2 regions of the Paenarthrobacter sp. NPDC089714 genome follow, and region 1 is predicted to be linked to the other one. Evidence: predicted binding sites of a transcription regulator. Region 1 holds the regulator's gene; the other holds the start of a gene.
What was found. Region 1 encodes HrcA, which represses chaperone genes, less so after heat shock. Its sites were predicted from a motif close to TTNGCACTCGNNNNNNNCGAGTGCNAA; they were not measured.
Positions count from the first base shown of each region.

Region 1 (3,405 bases):
CTTGGCCGGCGTCGGACACCTTGCCAGTGAGCCGGGCGCCGGACCCGTCCGCGAGATCCACGGGTTCGCCGACGGCCAACCGCTTCACGGTCACGGCGTGGCGGGCTTCAGGACCTTCGAGGATGAACACGGAACCCGGCCCCAGTCCGTCCAGGCTCCCGGCCGGGGTGAAGAAGACGGGGTTGCTCACCGCTACAGGTTACCGAGCTTGTCCCGGAGCTTGGCGAACATGCCGCCACTGGCTACGAGCTTGCCTTCCGTGAACTGCTCACCGCGCAACTTCGCAAGCTGCCTCAGCAGGTCTTCCTGCGCGGCATCCAGCTTGACCGGCGTCTCGACGTGCAAGTGCACCTTGAGGTCTCCGCGGCCGTAGCCACGAAGATGGGTGACCCCCAAACCGCGGAGGGTAATGATTTCACCCGACTGCGTGCCCGCCTTGACGTCGATTTCCTGGGCGCCATCGAAGGTCTCCAGGGTCAGTTCCGTTCCCAGCGCGGCAGCAGTCATCGGCACGCTCAGTGTTGCGTGGAGGTCGTCGCCTTCGCGGATGTACGTGGAATCGCTGTTGACGCGGATCTCAACGTAGAGGTCGCCGGCAGGGCCTCCGGCAGGGCCTGCCTCACCCTGGCCGGACAGCTGGATGCGCGTTCCCGTTGCCACGCCCGCCGGCACCTTGATGGTCAGCGAGCGGCGGCTGCGGATGCGGCCCTGGCCGCTGCACTCGTTGCAGGGGTCCTTGATGATGGTGCCGAAGCCTTCGCAGGAGCCACACGGGGCCGTGGTCATGACTTGGCCGAGGATGGAGCGCACTGCCCGCTGGACCTGGCCGCTGCCACCACAGATGTCGCAGCGTTCAGGGTGCGTTCCGGGACGGCAGCAGCTGCCATCACAGGTGGGGCAGACAACCGCGGTGTCGACTTCAAGCTTCTTGTTGACGCCGAAGACCGCGTCCTTGAGGTCGATGCGGACGCTGATGAGGGCATCCTGGCCGCGCCGGACGCGGGAGGCAGGACCTGCGTGTCCCCCGCCACCACCGCCAAAGAAGGTATCGAAGATGTCCTGGAAGGCAAAGCCCTGCCCGGAGTAGCCGCCACCGAAACCGTTGTCGGTTCCGTTCTCGTTGCCGGTGGCGTCGTACACGCGGCGTTTCTGCGGGTCGGACAACACTTCGTAAGCGTGCGTCACGGCCTTGAACTGCTCAGCGACATCCTCGCCCGGGTTCACGTCCGGGTGCAGTTTTCGCGCCAACTTGCGGTACGCCTTTTTGATCTCTTCTCCGGTGGCTTCCGGGGAGACTCCCAAAACGTCATAGTGGCTGCTCAAAGTCAGTATCTCTTCCTTGTTGTGCTGCGGTTCTTACGTTGGTGGCCGGCGTCAGCCGCCGAGAATACGGGAAAGGTAGCGGGCCACGGCCCGCACGGCGGCCATGGTGGTGGGATAGTCCATCCGGGTGGGCCCCAGGATGCCTACCTTGGCGCCGGAGCCGTAACCCGTGGCGACCACCGAGGCCTCGGACAGCCCGTCGTAGGGGTTCTCCCGGCCGATGCTGACGGTGACCCCGCGTGGATCATCACCCATGTCAGACAACAACCGAAGCATCACTACTTGTTCCTCGAGGGCCTCAAGTACCGGGCCGATGCTCAAGGGGAAGTCCACGTTGGAGCGGGCCAGGTTTGCTGTTCCCGCCATCAGGATCCGCTCTTCGCGACTGGTATCGCTGAGGGATTGGAGTCCGGAGGCCAGGACCTGCGCCACCCCACGGACTTCCGGCCTGCACAAGGCCACGACGGAGGGCAGCACCTGCGGCAACAGCTCCAAAGGAGTGCCGGCAATGCTGCCCAGGAACCTCGCACGCAGGGCCAGCAACGACTCGTTGCTGACCTCGGTTCCGGCATCGATGACTTTTTGTCCCACGCTGCCGGTGTCCGCGATCAGGACCACCAGCACCTGCTTGGGTGCCAGCAGCACGAACTCCACATGCCGGACCAAGGCCCGCTTGGAGTGCGGGTATTGCACCACCGCTACCTGGTTGGTCAACTGCGACAGGAGCCTGACTGTCCGCTCCAGGATGTCGTCAAGATCGTCGGGGCCTTCAAGCAAGGAATGGATGGCCCGGCGCTCGGCGGCCGAGAGCGGCTTCACTTGGGAAATCCGGTCCACGAACAACCTGTAGCCCTTGTCCGTGGGAATGCGGCCCGCGCTGGTGTGCGGAGCGGCAATGAGGCCTTCCTCTTCCAGGACGGCCATGTCATTCCTGATGGTGGCACTGGAAACGCCCAGATGGTGCCTCTCCACCAGTGCCTTGGAGCCGACAGGTTCCCGTGAGTGCACGTAATCCTCGACGATGGCACGCAACACTTCCAGCTTGCGCGGCTCACTCATGTGCAACACCTCCTGTCGACGCTCCGAATGCGGGCTGCCCGGCATGGGATGGACCCGGGCTGACCCTTGCTTTTAGCACTCAACATGCCTAAGTGCTAACAAGTCTAGTATGGGCCACCCCGTTGCTAGCATTGAAAACGCCCGCGGATGACGTCCGGGGAGCCGGCTCCACCCGGTACCGGCCCATCAAACCCAGCGCGAAGAGGTATGAAGTCCTTGGCTTTCGACACATGGGGTCCGCAGGACCTTTCCGCACCCGTCAAACAGCAGCTTCCGGACGTGCCTGTCCAGCGCGGGATGGTCCTGGAAGACGTCCAATCCGGGTGGGTGGGCGAGGTCGTCCGGGTAGAGAAGTCCGGCGGAATGCACATCGTGTCGCTTGAGGACCGCCGGGGCAAGACGCGGTCCTTCCAACTGGGGTTCGGCTTCCTCCTGGAGGGCCAGGCCATTCGCCTGCTCCCCCCGGCCGCCAGGCAACCGGCCGGCGCTGTGCAGGCCGGCGCTGTCCAGCCCGGCCGGACGGCGTCGGGCTCTGTCAAAGTCCAGGGCCAACGCGCACAAGTGGCAAAAGCCAGCCGGATCTGGGTGGAAGGCAAGCACGACGCCGAACTCGTGGAAAAGGTCTGGGGTGACGACCTCCGGGTGGAAGGCATCGTCGTGGAGCCGCTCCATGGCGTGGACGACCTCCGGTCCGCCATCGCCGCCTTCGGACCCGGTCCGCAACGCAAGCTCGGAATCCTGGTGGACCACTTGGTGGCCGGTTCGAAGGAGTCACGCATTGCGGCCGAGGCCATGCAGGTACCGGGAGCCACGGGAAACGTGTTGATCGTGGGACACCCGTACGTCGATGTATGGCAGGCGATCCGCCCCAAGGTACTGGGCATCGAACAGTGGCCTGACGTGCCTCGCGGCACGGACTGGAAGACGGGAATCCTGAGGGCTTTCGGCTGGCCGCACGAAACGGCGGAGGACATCGGGCTCGGCTGGCAGCGCTTGCTCGGGGCTGTGCGGACGTATGCGGAC
Region 1 covers NZ_JBIVGX010000003.1:187,439-190,843, reverse strand. Annotated here, with positions in the region: gene ACIPY3_RS07540 (16S rRNA (uracil(1498)-N(3))-methyltransferase) at 1-190, opposite strand, end outside; gene dnaJ (molecular chaperone DnaJ) at 193-1,323, opposite strand; gene hrcA (heat-inducible transcriptional repressor HrcA) at 1,375-2,382, opposite strand; gene ACIPY3_RS07525 (DUF3097 domain-containing protein) at 2,599-3,405, shown strand, end outside.

Region 2 (3,405 bases), on a different contig from region 1:
GGCGGCCAGCAGGTCTTCGTAAACACCCGTGGCGGCGTTCAGGCCGTGGCCGGAAGGCAGGCCGCGGACCTTGTCGGCAACAACGCCCGGCTCGAGGCCGGCGTTGAAAGCAATCTGCTTCAGCGGAGCGTCGATGGCAACCTTGACGATGTTGGCGCCCGTTGCTTCGTCGTTCTCGAGGTTCAGGTTGGCGAAGGCCTTGGCACCGGCCTGGATGAGGGCAACGCCACCACCGGCGACGATGCCTTCTTCAACGGCAGCCTTAGCGTTGCGGACAGCGTCCTCAATGCGGTGCTTGCGTTCCTTGAGCTCAACTTCGGTTGCGGCACCGGCCTTGATGACTGCAACGCCGCCGGCCAGCTTGGCCAGGCGCTCCTGCAGCTTCTCGCGGTCGTAGTCGGAGTCGGAGTTCTCGATCTCGGAACGGATCTGGGCAACACGGCCTGCGATCTGCTCGGCGTCGCCTGCACCTTCGACGATGGTGGTCTCGTCCTTGGTGACAACAACCTTGCGGGCGGTGCCAAGGAGTTCCAGTCCAGCGTTCTCCAGCTTGAGGCCAACCTCTTCGGAGATGACCTGGCCGCCGGTGAGGATGGCGATGTCGGCGAGCTGTGCCTTGCGGCGGTCACCGAAGCCCGGAGCCTTGACGGCAACGGACTTGAAGGTGCCACGGATCTTGTTGACGATCAGCGTGGCAAGGGCTTCACCCTCGATGTCTTCAGCGATGATCAGCAGCGGCTTGTTGGACTGCATGACCTTCTCCAGGACCGCAACGAGTTCCTTCACGTTGGAGATCTTGGAGTTGACGATCAGGATGTAAGGGTCTTCGAGGACCGTTTCCTGGCGCTCAGCGTCGGTGACGAAGTAGGCGGAGATGTAGCCCTTGTCGAAGCGCATGCCTTCGGTGAGCTCAAGCTCCAGGCCGAAGGTGTTGGATTCCTCGACCGTGATGACGCCTTCCTTGCCCACCTTGTCCAGGGCTTCAGCGATCAGTGCGCCGATTTCCTGGTCGCCGGCGGAGATGGAAGCCGTAGCGGCGATCTCTTCCTTGGTTTCGATTTCCTTGGCGGAGGCCAGCAGTTCGCTGATGACAGCGTCAACGGCCTTCTCGATGCCGCGCTTGAGGGACAGCGGGTCGGCGCCGGCGGCAACGTTGCGCAGGCCTTCCTTGACCAGTGCCTGGGCGAGGACCGTAGCGGTGGTGGTACCGTCACCGGCGACGTCGTCCGTCTTCTTGGCAACTTCCTTGACCAGCTCGGCGCCGATCTTCTCGTAAGGATCGTCCAGCTCGATCTCCTTGGCGATGGAAACACCATCGTTGGTGATCGTGGGGGCGCCCCACTTCTTTTCGAGGACGACGTTGCGTCCACGCGGGCCGAGGGTGACCTTGACGGCGTCAGCAAGGGTGTTCAGGCCCCGCTCGAGGCCGCGGCGTGCCTCTTCATCAAATGCAATGATCTTGGCCATAACGGCGGTAGTCCTTTCGGGACAGTCGTTAAGAAGGTACCTGTCAGGTGGGATGCCCGCGACGGACGATCCTTTGCCTGCGACCTCTGTATGCCGCGCGCTCCGGACCTCACCCCACCAGGGTGTTTCTTGATCCTCCCGGCACCGATCACCATCCCCGAGGCGCCGCGAACGGGCCGGAATTAGCAGTCGATGCGTGGGAGTGCTAAATCAATAATTAGCACTCGACCGTTGAGAGTGCAAGCAGGGGCGCCACCTTGCGCCATACATCCGGGCAGTTTCAGCCGACAGCGGAGAACCGGACTCCGGGTCAGGCGACGCGGACACTCTCGGCCTGAGGGCCCTTCAGGCCTTCGCCGAGTTCGAACTCAACGCGCTGGCCCTCTTCGAGCGCGCGGAAACCGTCCATCTGGATGGCCGACCAATGCACAAAGACGTCATCGCCGGAATCGTCCACAGTAATGAAGCCGTACCCTTTTTCGGCGTTGAACCATTTGACGGTTCCCAAAGCCATGATGCCCACACTTTCACAGTTGCCAAGACCGGTTGACGGGATCTCCGTACCGGAATCAATCCACTGTAACCACAGTCACGGCGCCCGCGCTGCCGCCCGAAGGCAGGGCAGCGTTTTTGTTATTGAGGCTTAACCGGGATGGCTGGAGCGCGCTGTTTACTGGTAGCCGGGTCCCACAACAACTACCAGCGGCTGCTGGACTTCCGGTGACTCCACTACCGAGGTGATGCGCAAGAGGGCGGCAACTGCCTCGGCGTTCGCCTTTTGGGCCGGGGCGTTGTAGAACACCACCGAAGTCTGCTGCGGCAGCCCGCCCCAGTTCCCCACCGTGCCGAGTGCCCAGCCATCGCCCTGAACGAGTCCGGCCACGCGGCTGGCGAGGCCCGCCGTCGCGGTGCCGTTGTAGACGGCCACCGCAGTGGTCTTGTCCACCGGGGCCGCGGACGGGGTAGCCGACGCTGACTCGGAAGGCGTGGGTTCACCCGAGGCGATGGGGGCGCTGCCCGTCTCGGACGGGGTTGCGGACGGCGCCGCCTCGCTGTGCTGCGAGGCCGGCGCGGAAGTGCTGGACGAGGCAACAGGAGCCACGAATCCAAGACGCGGCAGGATCAGGAAAGCAACCAGGCCGAGCACCAAGGCGACGACTCCAACCGTCAGGACAGGCCACAAGGTGGGGCGGGCTGTCTCCGTGGCGTCGCGGTGCACGCCCTGCCGGGACGCGTTCTGCGGGACCCGGTCGAATTCATCCTTGGCAAATTTGGTCATGGTGAAGCGTTGTCCTTGCTGGTTGCTGCTGACAGATCAGCCTGCCGATTTACGCGTCCGACCCCAAGCGCCGCGCTGTCCGCGCGCGTTGGCGGGACGTACGTAGTCTACGCAGTCTCTTGACCAGCATGGGATCGTGGGCCAATGCGTCCTCGGTATCGATGAGGGCGTTGAGGATCTGGTAGTAGTGCGTGGCGGAGAGATCGAAGAGTTCCCGGATAGCCTGTTCTTTGGCCCCCGCGTACTTCCACCACTGCCGTTCCAAGGCCAGCATCTGCTGGTCCCGCTCGCTCAACGGCGAGTCGCTGCGGACGCCGGCCGCAAGGTCTTCAAGGGCAAAACCCGTTGCCTGCGGCGCCATCGGTTCCGGTGCTGGTTCGGCCACGGCACACTCCTTCGACGCTTGTTGGGGAAAATGTCCTACCCCTATGTTACGGGCGAATAACAAGCCTGTCATTCGCACGCGCAGCCCAGGCAAGGGACAATGGCCGGGTGACTGGCGAGGATGCACTCTTTGACCTTGAACCCAACAACACTGCCAACCAGGACTTCGGCGCGCTGCTCGACAGACCCCTCGAGGAACTCATGGCTCCCGACTGGGCAAGCGCCCTTCGGCCTGTTGAGGGAGAGCTCTACGAGGCGTTGGCCTTCGTGGCCAA
Region 2 covers NZ_JBIVGX010000005.1:127,946-131,350, reverse strand. Annotated here, with positions in the region: gene groL (chaperonin GroEL) at 1-1,467, opposite strand, end outside; gene ACIPY3_RS11450 (cold-shock protein) at 1,778-1,981, opposite strand; gene ACIPY3_RS11445 (LytR C-terminal domain-containing protein) at 2,138-2,746, opposite strand; gene ACIPY3_RS11440 (DUF3263 domain-containing protein) at 2,796-3,131, opposite strand; gene ACIPY3_RS11435 (uracil-DNA glycosylase) at 3,239-3,405, shown strand, end outside.
Region 2: the regulator HrcA is predicted to act here: its motif matches at 1,650-1,676, upstream of groL (chaperonin GroEL).